Regions from separate parts of the Streptomyces sp. NPDC059785 genome, predicted to be linked through region 3. Evidence: riboswitches for the same ligand, from Rfam matches in the RefSeq annotation. Region 3 holds a riboswitch; each other region holds the start of a gene.

Region 1 (5,731 bases), on a different contig from region 3:
ACGACGTCCTCGGGGACCAGCCCGCGGTCCCGCGCCCACCGGCTCCACGCCAGCCCGACCCCTTCGTCCGAGTCCACCAGCACTCCGTCGTTGTCGAAGAGCAGGCCGTCGCACGGAATCCCGGACAGCAGGCCGGGAGCAGGATCGAACGAATGGGACATAGAAAATCTCCGCGTTCTTCACAGGCCTCAGGTCTCAGGTCTGAGGACTCAGGACTCAGGACTCAGGTGACGGGGCGGTTGCGGTAGCGGCCGACGAGTTCCCGCGCGGCCGCCTGCATCCGCGCGGGCGGCAGACCGCTCGCGACCAGGGTCAGGTCGTCGACCACCATGTCCCCGACGGCATGGAACGCCTCCGGCACCCCGCCCGCGCGATGGGCGGAGAGCACGAGCCCTTCCAGGCCGCGTACCGGATCCTCGGCGGCGACCGGCTCCTCGGGCCACACGTCGATGGCGGCGAGCAGCCGCCCGTCCCCGACCCGGGAGAGCAGCGCCGGGAAGTCGACCACCGGGGCGCGGCTGACCAGGATCAGCCGGGCGCCGTCGGGCAGCAGTCCCAGTTCGCGTGCGCCGAGGAGCCGGCGGCTGTCGTCCGTGACGGTGGCGAGGACGAACACGAACCGGCTCCTGGCGAGGGTCTCGTCCAGTGAGGCGGGCAGTACTCCGTACTCGCGCAGCGCGCCGGGCGGCAGCCAGGGGTCGTACACCCGGAGAGTGGGCCGGAAGGGGGCGAGCAGCGGGTGCAGCGCGCGGCCGAGGTTGCCGAAGCCGACGAGGCCGATGTCCGAGCCGCGCAGGAGTACGGCGTCGGCGTTGCCGTCGGACACGTAGCGCTCGCGTCCGGCGCGGAAGGCGCGGTCCTCGCGGCTGATGCCCCGGGCCAGGTCGAGGGCGAGGGCGAGCGCGTACTCGGCGACGGCCTGCGCGTAGGCGGGTCCGCAGCCGAGCACGTGGACACCGCGCCGGAAGCAGGTCTCGTAGTCGACGTTCGGATAGAAGTTGCCCTCGACGTTCAGCAGGGCCCGCAGCCGGGGTGCGCGGGCCAGCCGCCCGGCGGGCAGGTCGGGCTGGCCGATGATCGCGAAGGCGTCGGGCAGCGCCGCGTCGAACGCCTCGTCCGACGGGTCGTCGGCGAGGTCCACGACGGTGAAGCGGTCGTGCAGCAGCCGCAGGGCGCCGGGCGTGAAGATGCGGTCGGTTCGCTGCGGGGCGGGCCGCAGCAGCACGACGGGCCGGCCGGCGACGGAGGGCGGGGGCGGAATGCTCACGTGTCTCCTTCTCCCCGTACGTCTTCCTCGTACGTCTTCCTCGTACGTCTTCCTCGTACGTCTTCCTCGTACGTCCCGGGGGCATGCGCGGTGCTGGGCCGGACGCGTGCCGCCGTCCGGCGCCGGGGACCGGGCGCGGTCAGTCCGCCCCGCGGGTCCGCCAGCCGTGGTCGACGGGGCCGATGCCCGCGCCCAGGGGGAAGCCGGACTCGATCGCTCCGGTGACGTAGTCCTTCGCCAGCCGTACCGCCGCCGGTACCGGGTGGCCCTGGGCCAGGCCCACCGCGACGGCCGAGGCGAGCGTGCAACCGGTGCCGTGCGTATGGCGGTTGTCGTGGCGCGGGGCGCGCAGCCAGTGCTCCTCGGTGCCGTCGGTCAGCAGGTCGACGGCCGCGCCGGGCAGGTGCCCGCCCTTGACCAGGACCCACCGGGGCCCGTACGACAGCAGCCGGTCCGCGGCCCGCACCATGTCCGCCTCGTCGGCTACGGCGATCCCGGTGAGCTCCGCCGTCTCGTCCAGGTTCGGCGTCGCCACCGTCGCCGTAGGCAGCAGTGTGTTCCGTACGGCGTCCAGCGCGTCGTCGGCCAGCAGCCGGTCGCCGTGCTTGGACACGCTGACCGGGTCCACCACCACGGGCGCGGCCGTCCCGGCGAGCAGTTCGGCGACCGTCTCGACGAGCAGCGGCGAGGCGAGCATGCCGGTCTTCACCGCCTGCACCCCGATGTCGTCCACGACGCTGCGGTACTGGGCGCGGACCGCCTCGGCGGGCAGTTCCCACGCGCCCTGCACGCCGAGGGAGTTCTGCGCGGTGACGGCGGTGAGCACGCTCATGCCGTGCGCGCCGAGGGCGAGCATCGTCTTGAGGTCGGCCTGGATGCCCGCGCCGCCGCCGGAGTCGGATCCGGCGACGGTCAGGACGCGGGGCGGCGCGGTGCGAGGGGCGGCGCCCGGGGTGGCCGGGACGGGCTGAGGGGTCATACCAGGCTCTCCTTCGGGTGGCCGGACGTACGGGGCGGTGGGCATGGTGGTGCGGCTCCGTGCGGAAGGAGGAGGGGAGGTCGGGGGGCGCGCGGGGGCATCAGTGGGGCCGGCGCACGCGCAGCGGCGTGTACACGGCGAGGGCCACCAGGAACGCCACCCCGTAGGCGAGGTCGGCGCCGTGCAGGGCCTCGGCCACCGGGCCCACGTACAGGCTGGTGCTCATGAACGGCACCGCCGCGGCGAAGGCGGCGAGGAACGCCGTGAGCGCCGGCCACCAGGGCACCGGGCGGGCGCGCTCGGCGGCCAGGTCGACGGGCGCGCCGCGGCGGGCTCTGGCGCGGGCGGCCCAGTCCACGACGACGATCGCCACGAACCCGGGTATCCAGTAGCCGACGAGCAGCAGGACGTTCTGGAAGCGGGTGGTGGTGTCGGCCGCGTGCATCCACAGGACGAGCGGGAAGCCGAGCACGGCGGCCAGGGCGGCGGCGACGGGGCGTGGCACGCGTACGCCCATGGTCTGGAGGGCGAGCGAGCCGCTGTAGTCGTTCATCGCGTTGCTGCACAGCGCGGCGAGGGCCACGACGAGCAGCCCGGACGCGCCGAGTACGCCGCCGCCGAGCAGGGTGTCGACGCCGCGGGCGGTCTGGTCGGTGAACACGGACGCGCCCCACAGGCCGAGCGCCTGGACGGCGACGAAGGACACCGAGATGCCGAGCAGCGTGCACCAGAACATCCGCGGCCGTGAGGTGTCGCGCGGCAGATAGCGGCTGAAGTCGCTGGCGTAGGGCGCCCAGGACAGGGCCAGACTCAGCGCGACCGTGCAGGTCAGGACGAATGCGCCGGCCCGGTCGGCGCCGTGTGCGGTGCCGGCCGCGGCGCTCGCGGTGCCGCCGTCGGCCAGCCTGACGGTGAGCGCGGCGAACGCGGCCGCGAGCGCGAAGGTCATCACGGTCTGGAGCCGGTGGATCGCCTCGTACCCGAGGACGCCGAGCACGCCCTGCGCGGCCAGCATGACCAGGGCGCCCAGCCAGAACGGCCGGCCGCAGAGCTGTGCGAGGGCGTCGCCGCCGAACAGGCCGATCAGCGCGTCCCAGGCGATGGAGGACAGCCATTGCAGGGCGCCCGGCACCGCCACCGCCCGGCCGAAGGCCAGCCCGGCGAGCGGGAGCTGCCCGGCACCGGTCCGGCTGCCCCAGGTGCCCAGGTACGCGGTCGGCACGGCCCCGAGCAGGGTGCCGAGGACGACGGCGGTGAGCGCGGTGGCGAAGTCGAGGCCGAGCGCGGCGCCGAGGGTGCCGGTGAAGACCCCGGTCATGGTCAGGTTGGGCGCGAACCAGACGGTGAACAGCCGCCCGGGCCCGCCGTACCGCGCGTCCTTTGGCACCGGCGCGATTCCCCGCGCCTCGATGCGCAGATCACCGGGGGCGGCGGGCATCCGCCCGTCGAAGACACCCCGGCCCTCTGCTCCGGTACCGGCCGTTTCCGCGCGGGCATGCGGCAACGCCATGAGACATCCCTCCGCCAGTCCTAACTGGTTCAGGTTCGACGGGTGTGATCTCAGCCCTCTTACGGGGCACCCCGTGTCCGTGGGAAAAGGGCCCTCGCGGGCTGTCGCCCGTGAAGACCCTTCGCACCGTCGGGACGACAGGATTTGAACCTGCGACCCCTTGACCCCCAGTCAAGTGCGCTACCAAGCTGCGCCACGTCCCGGTGCGCCCGCCGCGGTGTTCTTCCCGCGTGGCGGCGCGCAGAGAACTTTACCCCACGTACGGGGACGGTCCGCGGGGGGCGGGGCGGCGGTGCGCGGGCCGGGGCGGGACAATCGCGGTATGAGCGCGACATCGGCGACCGGGGACACCGGCGGCAGCGGCGGGCGCGACCGGGACACGGAGGGCCGGGCGCGCAACGCCCGGCCCCGGGACGGTCTCGGCCGTCCGCTGCCGTACGGCGCGGACGGGGTGGAGCGGCAGCCCGAGGGGGTGGTGCGCACCCCGGCGGAGACCGTCGCCGAGGCGCAGACGCTGCTCGCGGCGGGCAAGCCGTTCCACGCGCACGAGGTCTTCGAGGACGCCTGGAAGTCGGGCCCCGACACCGAGCGCGCGCTGTGGCGCGGGATGGCCCAGCTCGCGGTGGGCCTGACCCACGCGGCCCGGGGCAACGTGACGGGCGGCGCCCGCCTGCTGCGCCGCGGCGCGGGAGCGATCGAGGAGTGGTCCACGACGGCCGGCCGCCCCCGGCCCCACGGACTGCACCCGGCGGAACTGGCCGCCTGGGCCCGGGAGCTGGCCGCGGAGGTCGAGCAGGGCGGGACGGCGATCGACGCCGGGAAGCGAGCACCGAAACTGACGGGACCCACCCCCTGAGGGAGCCGCGCGAGGTCCGCCGCGGTCGGGGTGCGCCCCGTCAGGGGCGCGGGGAACCGCGCGACCGGCCAAGGCGGCGCCGCAGCCGGCCGACGGCAGTCCGCGGCACCGCCGGTGGAGCGCCTGGCCGGCGCGGGCAGCCGGCCGGCAGGCAGGCGGCCGACCGACGGCGGACCACACCCCGCCTCCGGCGGAGCGCCCTGTACGCCAGGCGGAGCACCCCGCATGCACCCGCCACTCGGCAGTGTGACGCTGGCCCTGTGACGACCACAGACGAGAGCGTGCCGTCGTCGGCGTCCGCCCCGGCCGCCGCGCCCCCCGTGCTGGACAACCGGCGGCGCAACGTCGTCTTCGTGACGATCATGCTGGGCGTGCTGCTCGCGGCCCTCGACCAGACGATCGTCGGCACCGCCCTGCCGACGATCGTGGCGGACCTGGGCGGCGCCTCGCACATGTCGTGGGTCGTCACCTCGTACCTGCTGGCGGAGACCGTGGCGACGGTGCTGGTCGGCAAGTTCGGCGACCTGTTCGGGCGCAAGCTGGTCTTCCAGGTCTCGGCGGTCGTCTTCATCACCGGTTCGTTCCTGTGCGGGCTGGCCACGAACATGCCGCTGCTGATCGCGTGGCGGGCGATGCAGGGCATCGGGGCGGGCGGTCTGATGGTCACCGCGATGGCGCTGATCGCCGACGTCATCCCGCTGCGGGAGCGGGGCAAGTACCAGGGTGCGATCGGCGCCGTGTTCGGGGTGTCCACGGTGATCGGGCCGCTGCTCGGCGGACTGTTCACGGACCATCTGACCTGGCGGTGGGCGTTCTACGTCAACGTGCCCATCGCGATCGTCGTGGTGATCGCGGCCGCCCGTACGATCCCCGTGGTGCGGTCGGCCTCCCGTCCCGTCATCGACTACCTGGGCATCGCGCTGGTCGCGGTGGGCGCGAGCGCGCTGATCCTGGCGACGAGCTGGGGCGGCAACGAGTACGCGTGGGGTTCGGGCGTCGTCATCGGCCTGTTCGCGGGCGGGCTGATCGCGCTCGGGCTGTTCTGCTGGGTGGAGACCCGGGCCGCTGAACCGATGCTGCCGATGCGGCTGTTCTCCAACCCGGTGTTCACGGTGTGCT
Region 2 (5,731 bases), on a different contig from region 3:
CCCGGTAGACCGTGGCCATCCCGCCGACCGCGATCCGCGCGTCCACGCGGTAGCGGCCGTCGAGCACCTGCCCGACCAAGGGGTCCTGAAGGGTCGTATCCACGCAGGTGAGTCTACGAGCCGCCACTGTCAGGCCCACCCGGTCGCCCCGCTTCCGGGTGGAATGCAGCAGACCTGTGACTGTCGTGTGGCTGTGCGGTGCCTCACGTTCCGGGGGCCACGAGGCCCGGAACTCCGGCGCGCGCTCAGAACGCGGGGCGCTCGGGGTCCAGGCGCGCGCGGCCCTCCGCGGGCGAGGACGCCTCGGCGAAACGGCGGCGCGGGATCCGGCCCGCCCGGTACGCCAGCCGCCCGGCCTCCACGGCGTGCCGCATACCCTCGGCCATCAGCACCGGCTCCTGGGCGCGGGTCACGGCCGAGGCCAGCATCACGGCCGCGCAGCCCAGCTCCATCGCCAGCGCGACGTCCGAGGCCGTACCGGCCCCCGCGTCCAGGATCACCGGCACGCGCGCGTGCTCGACGATCAGCTCGAAGTTGTGCGGGTTGCGGATGCCGAGGCCGGAGCCGATGGGCGAGCCCAGCGGCATGATCGCGGCGCAGCCGGCGTCCTGGAGCTTGCGCGCCAGCACCGGATCGTCGTTCGTGTACGGCAGCACGGTGAACCCGTCGTCCACCAGCGTCTCGGCGGCGTCGAGCAGCTCGATCGGATCGGGCAGCAGCGTCCGCTCGTCGGCGATGACCTCCAGCTTGACCAGATCCGTGCCCAGTGCCTCGCGCGCGAGGCGGGCGGTCAGCACGGCCTCGCCCGCTGTGAAGCAGCCCGCCGTGTTCGGCAGGACGCGGATGCCGAGCCGGCCGAGCACCGAGAGCACCGAGCCGTGGGCCGCCGGGTCGACCCGGCGCATCGCGACCGTCGTCAGCTCCGTGCCGGACGCCAGCAGCGAGCGCTCCAGGACGTCGAGGCTGGGCGCGCCGCCCGTGCCCATGATCAGGCGGGACGCGTAGGTCGTACCACCGAGGACGAAGGAGTCGTCGGCCATGGTTCAGCCTCCTTGGACGGCGGTGAGGACTTCGACGCGGTCACCCTCGCCTAGGGCGGTGACCGGCCACTGCGCGCGCGGGACGACGGTTTCGTTGAGGGCGGCGGCGATGCCCGAGGGGGCCGCGGTGAGGGTCGCGACGAGCGCGTCGAGCGCGGTGCCGTCGGCGACCGTCCGCCGCTCCCCGTTGACGAAGACGGTGACGAGGACGCTCATACGGGCTGCTCCGTGGGGTTCGTGCGGGCCGCTCCGGCCGGGCCCTGGCCGAACCGCCCGGGGCTGAAGGGGCGGGCCACGTCCGGGAGTTCACCGGTGGTCAGGACGTGCGCCATGGCGTCGCCGGTGACGGGCGTGAGGAGGACACCGTTGCGGTAGTGGCCGGTGGCCAGGAGCAGGCCGTCCAGCACGGTCGGGCCGAGCAGCGGCGCGTTGTCGGGGGAGCCGGGACGCAGTCCCGCGCGGGTCTCGGTCAGCGGCAGCTCCGTGATGCCGGGGACCAGCTCGTGGGCGTCCCGCAGCAGCTCGTACACCCCGCCCGCGGTCACGGTGGTGTCCCAGCCCAGTTCCTCGCTGGTGGCGCCGACGACGAGCTCGCCGCTCACCCGGGGCACCAGATAGACCTGACTGCCGCGCACCACGGCACGCACCGTACGGCTCAGGAACGGCGCGTACCGCTTCGGCACCGTCAGCCGCAGTACCTGCCCCTTCACCGGCCGTACGGGCGGCACTACGTCGTCGGGCACGCCCGCGAGGCGCCCGCTGAGGCTGCCCGCCGCCAGGACGACCCGGCCGGCGGCGAGCGCGGTGCCGTCCGCGGTGACGACACCGGCCGCCCGGTCGCGCAGGACGGTCAGCCGCTGTGCCCAGGTGCGGTGGAGGACGACCCCGGCGCGTTCGCAGGCGGTGACCAGGGCCGCGGCGAGCCGCCGCGGGTCGATCTGGTGGTCCCCGTCGACCCGGAGCCCGCCGCGCACGCCGGGCGCGAGCATCGGCTCCAGGCGGCGGCACTCGCGGCCGCTGAGCCACTCCGAGTCGAGCCCCGACCGGCGTTGCAGCGCGTGCAGTTCGCGCATGTGGGCGCGGTCGTCGGCGTCCAGGGCGACCGCGAGCGTGCCGCTCCTGCGGTAGCCGAGGTCGAGACCCGTCGCCCCGGTCAGCTCGGCCGCGAAGTCCGGATAACGCTCCGCGGAGGCCAGATTGAGGCCCAGCAGGGTCTGCTCGCCGTGGTGCAGCTCGGTGACGGCGGCCAGCATCCCGGCGGCCACCTGCGCCGCCCCGCCGCCCGGCTCGGGGTCCACGACCGCGGTGGCGAACCCGTGCTGCGCGGCCCGCCAGGCGGTCACGAGCCCGATGATCCCGCCCCCGACCACGAGGACGTCCGCCGTGTCCGGCACAAGCGCCATGGGTGTCCAGCCCCTCCCTTCGCCGGCATGACCCGGATCAGGTTCGTACGGTCGGAGGCCGGCCAGCCTCCCTCTCAGCCCGGTGCGTCCGGGCTCCCGCGTGTGCTCTACGTTGGCCACCCTAGCCCGTCCGTCCGGGTGCCAGTAGGGGAGCCCTCGCGCACGGCGGCCGGGACGGCCGCCACCCGGGCGGCGGCACGCGCGTGTGGAACAGGTCACGGGCCCGGTCCGCTGACTGACGAATTGTCAGTTGTCTAAGGTGATCGAGTGAGCGAGCAGACGCAGGGGCGTACGGTACGGCGGGTCGTCGTCGTGGGCGCGGGCATGGCCGGGGTGCAGACCGCGGTCGCGTTGCGGGAACAGGGATTCGCGGGCGACGTGACCGTGCTCGGCGCGGAACCGCACCAGCCGTACGACAGGCCACCGCTGTCCAAGGCCGTGCTCCTCGGCAAGGCCGAGGGATCCGCCTTCGACGTCGACTTCCCCGCGCTCGGCATCACCCTGGGCCTCGGCCGCGAGGTGCTCGCCGTCCGCCCCGGCGACCACGAGGTCGACACCGCGGAGGGACCCGTCCCGTACGACGTCCTGGTGCTCGCCACGGGCGCCGAGCCGATCCGGCTGCCGGGCGCGGAGGACGTCCCCGGGGTCCATCTGCTGCGCACCCTGGACGACGCCGAGCGGCTGCGCCCCGTGCTCGCCCGGCAGCACGACGTCGTGGTCGTCGGGGCGGGCTGGATCGGCGCCGAATTCGCCACCGCCGCCCGTGAGGCCGGCTGCGCGGTGACCGTCGTCGAGGCCGCCGACCGGCCGCTCGCCGGGGCGCTGCCCGCCGAGGTGGCCGCGCCGATGACCGGCTGGTACGCCGACAGTGGCACCGAACTGCGCACTCACGCGCGCGTGGCGAGCGTCGAACCCGGCGCGGTGATCCTGGACGACGGCACCCGGCTGCCCGCGGGCGCGGTCGTCGTCGGCATCGGGGCCTGTCCCGCGACGGCCTGGCTGGCGGGCTCCGGCATCGAGCTCGGCGCGCACGGCGAGGTCGTCGCCGACGACCACCTGCGCACCTCGGCGCCCGACGTGTACGCGGTCGGCGACTGCGCCTCCTTCCCGTCGGGCCGCTACCAGGGGCGCCTGCTGGTCCACCACTGGGACAACGCCCTCCAGGGGCCGCGCACGGTCGCGGCGAACATCATCGGCGAGACGCCCACGGCGTACGACCCGGTGCCGTACTTCTGGTCCGAGCAGTTCGGCCGTTTCGTGCAGTACGCCGGTCATCACGCGGCCGGCGACGCCACGGTCTGGCGGGGCGATCCGGCGGGCGCCGCCTGGACCGTCTGCTGGCTCCGTGAAGGGCGGCTGGTCGCCCTGCTGGCGGTGGGCAGGCCCCGGGACCTCGCCCAGGGGCGCAAGCTGATCGAGGCGGGCACCGCGATGGATCCGGAGCTGCTGGCGGACCCGGCCCGCCCGCTGAAGGCGGCCACGGCGTAACGGCCACGGCGGCGGGGTCGCGTCCCGCCGTACGGCGGACAGCCCGGCCTGCCGCGACCCGGCCGGAGGGTGCCCGGCTACCGACTGTCAGTCCCAGATGGCAGGCTTGTCCCGTGACCGAGATTGACGCAAAGATCGATGCTCTCGTCCCCGCCTGGCTCACCGTCCCCGACATCGCCGAACAGCTCGGCGTCGAGGTGACCCGCGTCCGGCAGCTGGTCAAGGAGGGCCAGCTGATCGCCGTACGCCGTGGTGAGAACCGGGCGCTGCACGTCCCCGCCGCCTTCATCGACGGGGACAAGGTCGTCAAGGGCCTGACCGGCACCCTGACGCTCCTGCGGGACGACGGCTTCACCGACGAAGAGATGCTCGAGTGGCTCTTCACCCCCGACGACAGCCTGCCCGGCACCCCCGCGCAGGCCCTGAGCGAGAATCGCGGCACGGAGGTGAAGCGCCGCGCCCAGGCGCTCGCCGTCTGATCCGGAAGACGACCGTCCGGCGCACGGACCACGGCTCGCCGCCCCACGGCCGCCGCGGTCCGCGCGCCACCGGGGACGCGGGGCGCCCGCCCCGCGTTCCCGGCTTCGCTTCACGAGCCCGGCTCGTGAAGCCCGAACAGGGGGACCCCCATGCCTCAGGCCGCAGTCACCGCGCGTGCGCGGCTCGCCGACGCCCTGGTCTATCTGTGCACGGACGCCCGCAAGCGCCAGGGCGACCTGGCCGGGTTCCTGGACGCCGTCCTGGCGGGCGGCGTCGACATCGTGCAGCTGCGCGACAAGAGCCTGGAGGCGGCCGAGGAGCTGGAGTACCTCGCGCTCTTCGCCGACAAGTGCCGGGAGCACGGCAGACTCCTGTCGGTGAACGACCGGGCGGACGTGGCCCACGCGGCCCGCGCCGCCCACCCGGCCGGCCCCCAGGTGCTCCATCTGGGCCAGGGCGACCTTCCGGTGCCCGCGGCCCGCGCGATCCTCGGCGACGACGTCCTGATCGGCCGCTCCACGCACACGGCCGCCGAGGCGTCCGCCGCCGCCGTCCAGCCGGGCGTGGACTACTTCTGCACGGGCCCCTGCTGGCCCACCCCGACCAAGCCGGGCAGGCCCGCTCCCGGCCTGGACCTGGTCCGCCGCACGGCGTCCCTGGGCATCGGCAGACCCTGGTTCGCCATCGGCGGCATCGACCTGGGGAACCTGGACGAGGTGCTGGAGGCCGGCGCGCGGCGTGTCGTCGTGGTCCGGGCGATCACCGAGGCCGACGACCCGGGAGCGGCGGCGGGGGAGTTCGCGAAGCGGCTGCGCGGGGTGCGGTAGCCCGGCGGGCAGGGCGGCGGGTCGGCAGGTCGGTGGGACGGCGGGTCGGCAGGTCGGTGGGGCGGCGGGTGCGCGGGAGGCCGCGGGCGCGTGCCGGTGTTCCGGGACCTTCGTCCCGAGGGGTGGACAAGAAGTCGACAAATCGGACAATTTCCACTGGTTCGGTTGGGCGAGCCGCACCCCCCTGGCTAACCTGCGGACATGGCCATCGGAACCGCCTCCACCAGGACTGATCGCGCACGCACCGTGCGCGACATGCTGGCGACCGGCAAGCAGACGGTGTCGTTCGAGTTCTCGGCGCCGAAGACCCCCAAGGGCGAGCGCAACCTGTGGAACGCGCTGCGCAGGGTCGAGGCCGTCGCGCCCGACTTCGTCTCCGTGACCTACGGGGCGGGCGGCTCGACGCGCGCGGGCACGGTCCGGGAGACCCAGCAGATAGTGGCCGACACCACACTCACTCCGGTCGCGCACCTCACCGCGGTCAACCACTCCG
Region 3 (5,731 bases):
CGATGACGGTCGCCGCGGCCGCGAACCGCAGCGAGTTCCCGATCGCCTCGATCGGCGCCACCAGGAACACAGCGCCGTCGGCCGACGTCAGCGCCCGGTAGTACCCGAAGCCGTAGCCGCCGGGGGTGTCGAGGGACCGCTGCACCAGTACGCCGAGGGGCAGCACGAGCAGTACGGCGATGCTTGCCAGCACTCCGGCGAGCAGCGCCCACTGCCCCGCGCCGCGCGGCGGCCGTGCGGTCACGGAGGCGTCGACGAGCCGCAGGGCCGTCTCCCGGCGGCGTACGGTCCTGGCGTGCACGGCGAGGATCACGCCGACCACCACGAACTGCACGACGGTCAGCACGGCGGCCGTGGCGAGGTCGAAGATCTCCGCGGTCTGCCGGTAGATCTCCACCTCCAGGGTGGAGAAGGCCGGCCCGCCGAGGATCTGCACCACACCGAACGAAGTGAACGTAAACAGGAAAACCATCAGCGCGGCAGCGGCGACGGCCGGGGCCAGCGCCGGAAGCGTGACCCGGCGCCAGGCGGCGAACCGGGAGGCGCCGAGCATCCGCGCCGCGTCCTCCTGCCGGGGGTCGAGCAGCGACCAGAGGCCGCCGACGGTCCGTACGACGACCGCGTAGTTGAAGAAGACGTGGGCGAGGAGGATCGCCCAGACGGTGGTGTCGAGGCGTACGCCCCACAAGTCGTCCAGCAGCCCGCCGCGCCCGACCAGGGCCAGGAACGCCGTCCCGACGACCACGGTCGGCAGGACGAAGGGCACGGTCACGACGGCCCGCAGCACCTGCTTGCCCCTGAACTCGAAGCGCGCGAAGACGTAGGCGCCGGGGAGCGCGACCAGCAGCGTGAGCGCGGTGGAGGCGAGCGCCTGCCAGGTGGTGAACCACAGCACGTGCCGGATGTCGGACTGTGCGAGCACCTCGCCGAACCGTCCGAACCGCCAGGTCCCGTCGGCCTTGAAGCCGCGGGCGACGATCGCGACGACCGGATACCCGAAGAAAACCCCGAAGAACGCGACGGGCAGCCCCATGAGCCCCAGAACCCGCAACGCACCGCCACGCCTGCCGACAGCCCCGCCGCGCCCCCCGGAAGCCACTCCCGCGTCTCCGGAAACCACGTCGGTCACTTCAGTACGAGCGAGGTCCACGACTTGACCCACTGGTCACGGTTGTCGGCGATCTTGGCGGGGGCGAGCGTCGCGGGATCCTCGGCCTGCGGCCCGTACGCCGTGAACTCGCCGGGCACCTTCGCCCCGTCGACCACCGGATACACGAACATGTTCAGCGGCATGTCCTCCTGGAACTTCTTCGAGACCAGGAAGTCGATCAGCGCCTTGCCGCCCGCGGTGTTCTCCGCGTTGCTCAGCAGCCCCGCGTACTCGGTCTGCCGGAAGCAGGTCCCGTCGGCGACACCGGTCGGCGCGGTCTTCGGCTTCGGGTCGGCGTAGATCACTTCGGCGGGCGGCGAGGAGGCGTACGACACGACGAGCGGCCGGTCGCCGCCCGCCTTCCTGCCGCCGGCCGACCCGGAGAACTCCTCGTTGTACGCCTGCTCCCAGCCGTCGACCACCTTCACACCGTTGGCGCGCAGCTTCTTCCAGTACCCCTCCCAGCCACCGTCGCCGTACGCGGCGGCGGTGCCGAGCAGGAAGCCGAGCCCCGGCGAGGACGTGGCCGCGTTCTCCGTGACGAGCAGGTTCTTGTACTTCGGCTTCGTCAGGTCGGCGAAGGACTTCGGCGGGTCCAGCTCGTGCTCGGTGAAGTACGCCTTGTCGTAGTTGACGCAGATGTCGCCGGAGTCGATGGGCGTGACCCGGTGCTTGTCCTGGTCCGCCCGGTACTCCTCGGCCACCTTGTCCGCGCCCTTGGCCTCGTACGGCTGGAAGAGCCCGTTGTCGAGCGCGCGGGAGAGAAGGGTGTTGTCGACACCGAAGAAGACGTCGCCCTGGGGGTTGTCCTTGGTGAGGATCGCCTTGTTGACGGCCTGTCCCGCGTCGCCGTCCTTGAGGACCCGGACCTTGTACCCCGACTCCTTCTCGAACTCCTCGATGACGCTCTTGGACGCGGCGAAGGAGTCGTGACTGACGAGGGTCACGGTCTTCTCGTCCCCCGCGCCGCTTCCGGAACCGGACGAGCCGCACGCGGACAGAGCGACGAGCCCGAGCCCGGTGACCGCGACCACGGCCGTGAACTTCCTGCCGGCACGGCCGGCGCTGCTGGTGGTGCTCACTGGATTCCTCCTGGGATGACCAGGAGAAGACGCGGCCCTGCCCGGGACCTCCGACGAGTTCCCGGGCAGGGCGCAACAGCTTGAGTGGTGACCGAACTTCCTACCCAGAATGACCTGGGCGAGGTTCAGAGGGTCTGCGGCCGGTGCCGCACTCTCAGCGCTGTGGCGCTCCCCTGTCGGAATATGAAGATGTACGTACCGGCCAGCGTACCCTCCGCTGCTACCGCTCTACCGTTCGGACGCCGCCAACTGCCCGCACGCCCCGTCGATCTCCTGCCCCCGGGTGTCCCGCACGGTGACCGGCACTCCGTGCGCGGCGATGGCCTGGACGAACGCCTTCTCGTCCTCGGGGCGCGAGGCGGTCCACTTGGAGCCGGGCGTCGGGTTCAGCGGGATCAGGTTCACGTGCACCGGCTTGCCCTTGAGCAGCCGGCCGAGCCGGTCACCGCGCCACGCGTGGTCGTTGATGTCGCGGATCAGCGCGTACTCGATGGACAGCCGGCGTCCCGACTTCGCGGCGTACTCGAAGCCCGCGTCCAGCACCTCGCCCACCTTCCACCGCGTGTTGACCGGGACGAGGGTGTCGCGCAGCTCGTCGTCCGGTGCGTGCAGGGAGATGGCGAGCCGGCACTTGAAGCCCTCGTCCGCGAACCGGTGGATGGCCGGGACCAGACCGACGGTCGACACGGTGATCCCGCGCTGCGAGAGCCCGATCCCGTCCGGGGCGGGGTCGGTGAGCGCGCGGATGGCGCCGACCACCCGCTTGTAGTTGGCGAGCGGCTCACCCATGCCCATGAACACGATGTTGCTCAGCCGCGCGGGCCCGCCGGGGATCTCCCCGTCCCGCAGCGCCCGCATACCGTCGACGATCTGGTGGACGATCTCGCCGGTGGACAGGTTCCGGTCGAGTCCGGCCTGTCCTGTGGCACAGAACGGGCAGTTCATCCCGCAGCCCGCCTGGGAGCTGATGCACATGGTGACCCGGTCCGGATACCGCATCAGCACGGACTCGACGAGCGTGCCGTCGAACAGCTTCCACAGGGTCTTGCGGGTGGTGTCGTCGTCACAGCTGATGTGCCGGACGACGGACATCAGCTCCGGCAGCAGCGCCTCCTGGAGCTTGCCCCGGGCGGCGGCGGGGATGTCCGTCCACTCCGCGGGGTCGTGCGCATACCGCGCGAAGTAGTGCTGCGAGAGCTGCTTGGCGCGAAACGGCTTCTCCCCGATCGCGGCCACCGCTTCTTTCCGCTCGGCGGGCGAGAGATCGGCGAGATGCCGCGGCGGCTTCTTGGCTCCGCGCGGCGCGACGAATGTAAGTTCTCCGGGCTTAGGCATGGCTCTACCAGTGTCGCAGACAAAAAGAGAAGGCCCGCCGCCCTGTGGACAACGGACCTCTCACCGACGAAAGCCCAGCTCAAAGCAGGTAAGGCGATTCGGCGGGCAGGACGGGTGGCACTGGTCGGTCAACCCGACCCGACGAACACCACCAGCAGCAGCCACACCACCGGCGCCGTCGGCAGCAGTGAGTCGAGGCGGTCCATGATGCCGCCGTGCCCGGGCAGCAGCGTGCCCATGTCCTTGATCCCGAGGTCCCGCTTGATCATGGACTCGCCGAGGTCACCGAGCGTGGCGCTGACCGCGACCGCGAGGCCGAGGAGCAGACCCTGCCACCAGGTGCCGCCGTCGATCAGGAACTGCATGCACAGCGCGCCCGCCACCATCGCGAAGGCGACCGCGCCGAGCAGGCCCTCGCGGGTCTTGCCGGGGCTGATCCGCGGAGCCAGCTTGCGCTTGCCGAAACGCCAGCCGACGGCGTACGCACCGGTGTCGCTGACCACCGTGAGCAGCAGGAAGACCAGGACCCGCCAGGGACCGTCGTCCGCGGTGAGCATCATCGCGACGAACGTGGCCAGGAACGGCACGTAGAAGGCCGCGAAGAGGCCGGCGGTGACGTCCTTGAGGTAGCCCTCCGGCGGTTCCGTCATGCGCCAGACGAGGACGGCCAGCGCGGTCAGCGCCATCGCCACCCAGGCGCCCTCGGAGCCCCGCACGTACCCGGCGACGACCATCGCCGCGCCGCCGATCGCCAGCGGCACGAGCGGCGCCTTGATGCTCTTGCGCTCGGCCAGCCGCGACGTGAGCTCCCACAGGCCCACCACCACGGCGACCGCGACCACGCCGACGAACACGGCCTTGACGACGAACAGCGACGCGATGATCACCACACCGAGTCCGACACCGACCCCTATGGCCGCGCCGAGGTCGCGGCCCGCGGTCTTCTTCTGCGGTGCGGGCGCTGACGGCTGGGCGCTGGGCATGGGCTCCTGCGGACTCTGCGAGAGGTGCGGAGCCTGCGGGTGGTGCGGACTCTGCGCGTGGTGCGGAGCCTGCGGATGCGGCGGGCTCTGCGTGTGCTGCGGACTCTGCTGCGGCGGGTTGTGCGAGGGCTCCCCGTAGGGCGCCGCCGGCGGTTCGCCGTCGCGGAACGAGGGGCCGCCCGGCCGAGCGGCCCCCCGGTCGTCATCCTGGTCTCCGCCATGTGCGGGTACGTCGGGCACGATGGGCATGGGGCGAGTCTGCTGGGCGTCATGCGCATCGTATGCGGGACCCGCCGGGGCTGCCCCCTGGACAGGTCCTTGGTCGGACGGCCCCCAGTACCCGGCTTGCGGCGGCGCCCCCCAGGAAGAGTCGTTCATCAGACCTCGAGCAGCTCCGCTTCCTTGTGCTTGAGGAGCTCGTCCACCTGGGCGACGTACTTCGCGGTGGTGTCGTCGAGTTCCTTCTCCGCACGGCGGCCCTCGTCCTCGCCGACCTCGCCGTCCTTGACGAGCTTGTCGATGGCGTCCTTGGCCTTGCGGCGTACGGAGCGGATCGAGACCTTGGCGTCCTCGCCCTTGGTCTTGGCGACCTTGATGTAGTCCTTGCGGCGCTCCTCGGTCAGCTCGGGGAACACCACCCGGATGATGTTTCCGTCGTTGCTGGGGTTGACGCCCAGGTCGGAGTCGCGGATCGCCTGCTCGATGTTGCGCAGCGCGCTCTTGTCGAACGGCGTCACCACGGCCATCCGGGGCTCCGGCACCGAGAACGAGGCCAGCTGGTTGATCGGCGTCAGCGCGCCGTAGTAGTCGGCCACGATCTTGTTGAACATCGCCGGGTGCGCACGACCGGTGCGGATCGCGGCGAAGTCCTCCTTGGCGACCACGACGGCCTTCTCCATCTTCTCCTCGGCTTCGAGGAGGGTCTCTTCGATCACCACTTGCTCCTGCGTGTCTTGAGTAGGCCCGGCAGCTGTTCCTCGTCGGGGTCGGCGGCCGGCTGCGTCGCGTCTTATTCCTGCACGGTTCCGGACCGGCAGGACATTGTCCATCCCCCGGTCAGGGTCCGTACCCGGTCAGGCCCGGCCGTCCTGGTCACCCACGAGTGTGCCGATCTTCTCACCCTTGACGGCCCGTGCGATATTGCCCTCCGCAAGGAGCTCGAACACCAGGATGGGGAGCTT

Evidence for each region. A riboswitch is a leader RNA that binds a small molecule or an ion and turns the genes downstream of it on or off. The one in region 3 is predicted to bind thiamine pyrophosphate.
Region 1: linked by a shared signal. The riboswitch ahead of ACFV6E_RS28705 (purine-cytosine permease family protein) and the one ahead of ACFV6E_RS19570 (thiamine ABC transporter substrate binding subunit) in region 3 are both predicted to bind thiamine pyrophosphate.
Region 2: linked by a shared signal. The riboswitch ahead of thiO (glycine oxidase ThiO) and the one ahead of ACFV6E_RS19570 (thiamine ABC transporter substrate binding subunit) in region 3 are both predicted to bind thiamine pyrophosphate.

Annotation. Positions count from the first base shown of each region.
Region 1 is NZ_JBHWHV010000043.1:73,952-79,682, forward strand. Features, by position in the region: gene ACFV6E_RS28690 (HAD-IA family hydrolase) at 1-161, opposite strand, end outside; gene ACFV6E_RS28695 (NAD(P)-dependent oxidoreductase) at 224-1,267, opposite strand; gene thiD (bifunctional hydroxymethylpyrimidine kinase/phosphomethylpyrimidine kinase) at 1,407-2,246, opposite strand; gene ACFV6E_RS28705 (purine-cytosine permease family protein) at 2,347-3,756, opposite strand; TPP riboswitch at 3,746-3,840, opposite strand; tRNA gene ACFV6E_RS28710 (tRNA-Pro) at 3,886-3,959, opposite strand; gene ACFV6E_RS28715 (DUF309 domain-containing protein) at 4,079-4,612, shown strand; gene ACFV6E_RS28720 (MDR family MFS transporter) at 4,873-5,731, shown strand, end outside.
Region 2 is NZ_JBHWHV010000082.1:10,730-16,460, reverse strand. Features, by position in the region: gene pknB (Stk1 family PASTA domain-containing Ser/Thr kinase) at 1-103, opposite strand, end outside; gene ACFV6E_RS38665 (thiazole synthase) at 246-1,040, opposite strand; gene thiS (sulfur carrier protein ThiS) at 1,044-1,256, opposite strand; gene thiO (glycine oxidase ThiO) at 1,253-2,443, opposite strand; TPP riboswitch at 2,441-2,553, opposite strand; gene ACFV6E_RS38650 (NAD(P)/FAD-dependent oxidoreductase) at 2,711-3,931, shown strand; gene ACFV6E_RS38645 (Rv2175c family DNA-binding protein) at 4,045-4,410, shown strand; gene thiE (thiamine phosphate synthase) at 4,561-5,238, shown strand; gene metF (methylenetetrahydrofolate reductase [NAD(P)H]) at 5,440-5,731, shown strand, end outside.
Region 3 is NZ_JBHWHV010000024.1:37,133-42,863, forward strand. Features, by position in the region: gene ACFV6E_RS19565 (ABC transporter permease) at 1-1,033, opposite strand, end outside; gene ACFV6E_RS19570 (thiamine ABC transporter substrate binding subunit) at 1,126-2,232, opposite strand; TPP riboswitch at 2,312-2,417, opposite strand; gene rlmN (23S rRNA (adenine(2503)-C(2))-methyltransferase RlmN) at 2,461-3,567, opposite strand; gene ACFV6E_RS19580 (phosphatidate cytidylyltransferase) at 3,696-4,928, opposite strand; gene frr (ribosome recycling factor) at 4,928-5,485, opposite strand; gene pyrH (UMP kinase) at 5,624-5,731, opposite strand, start outside.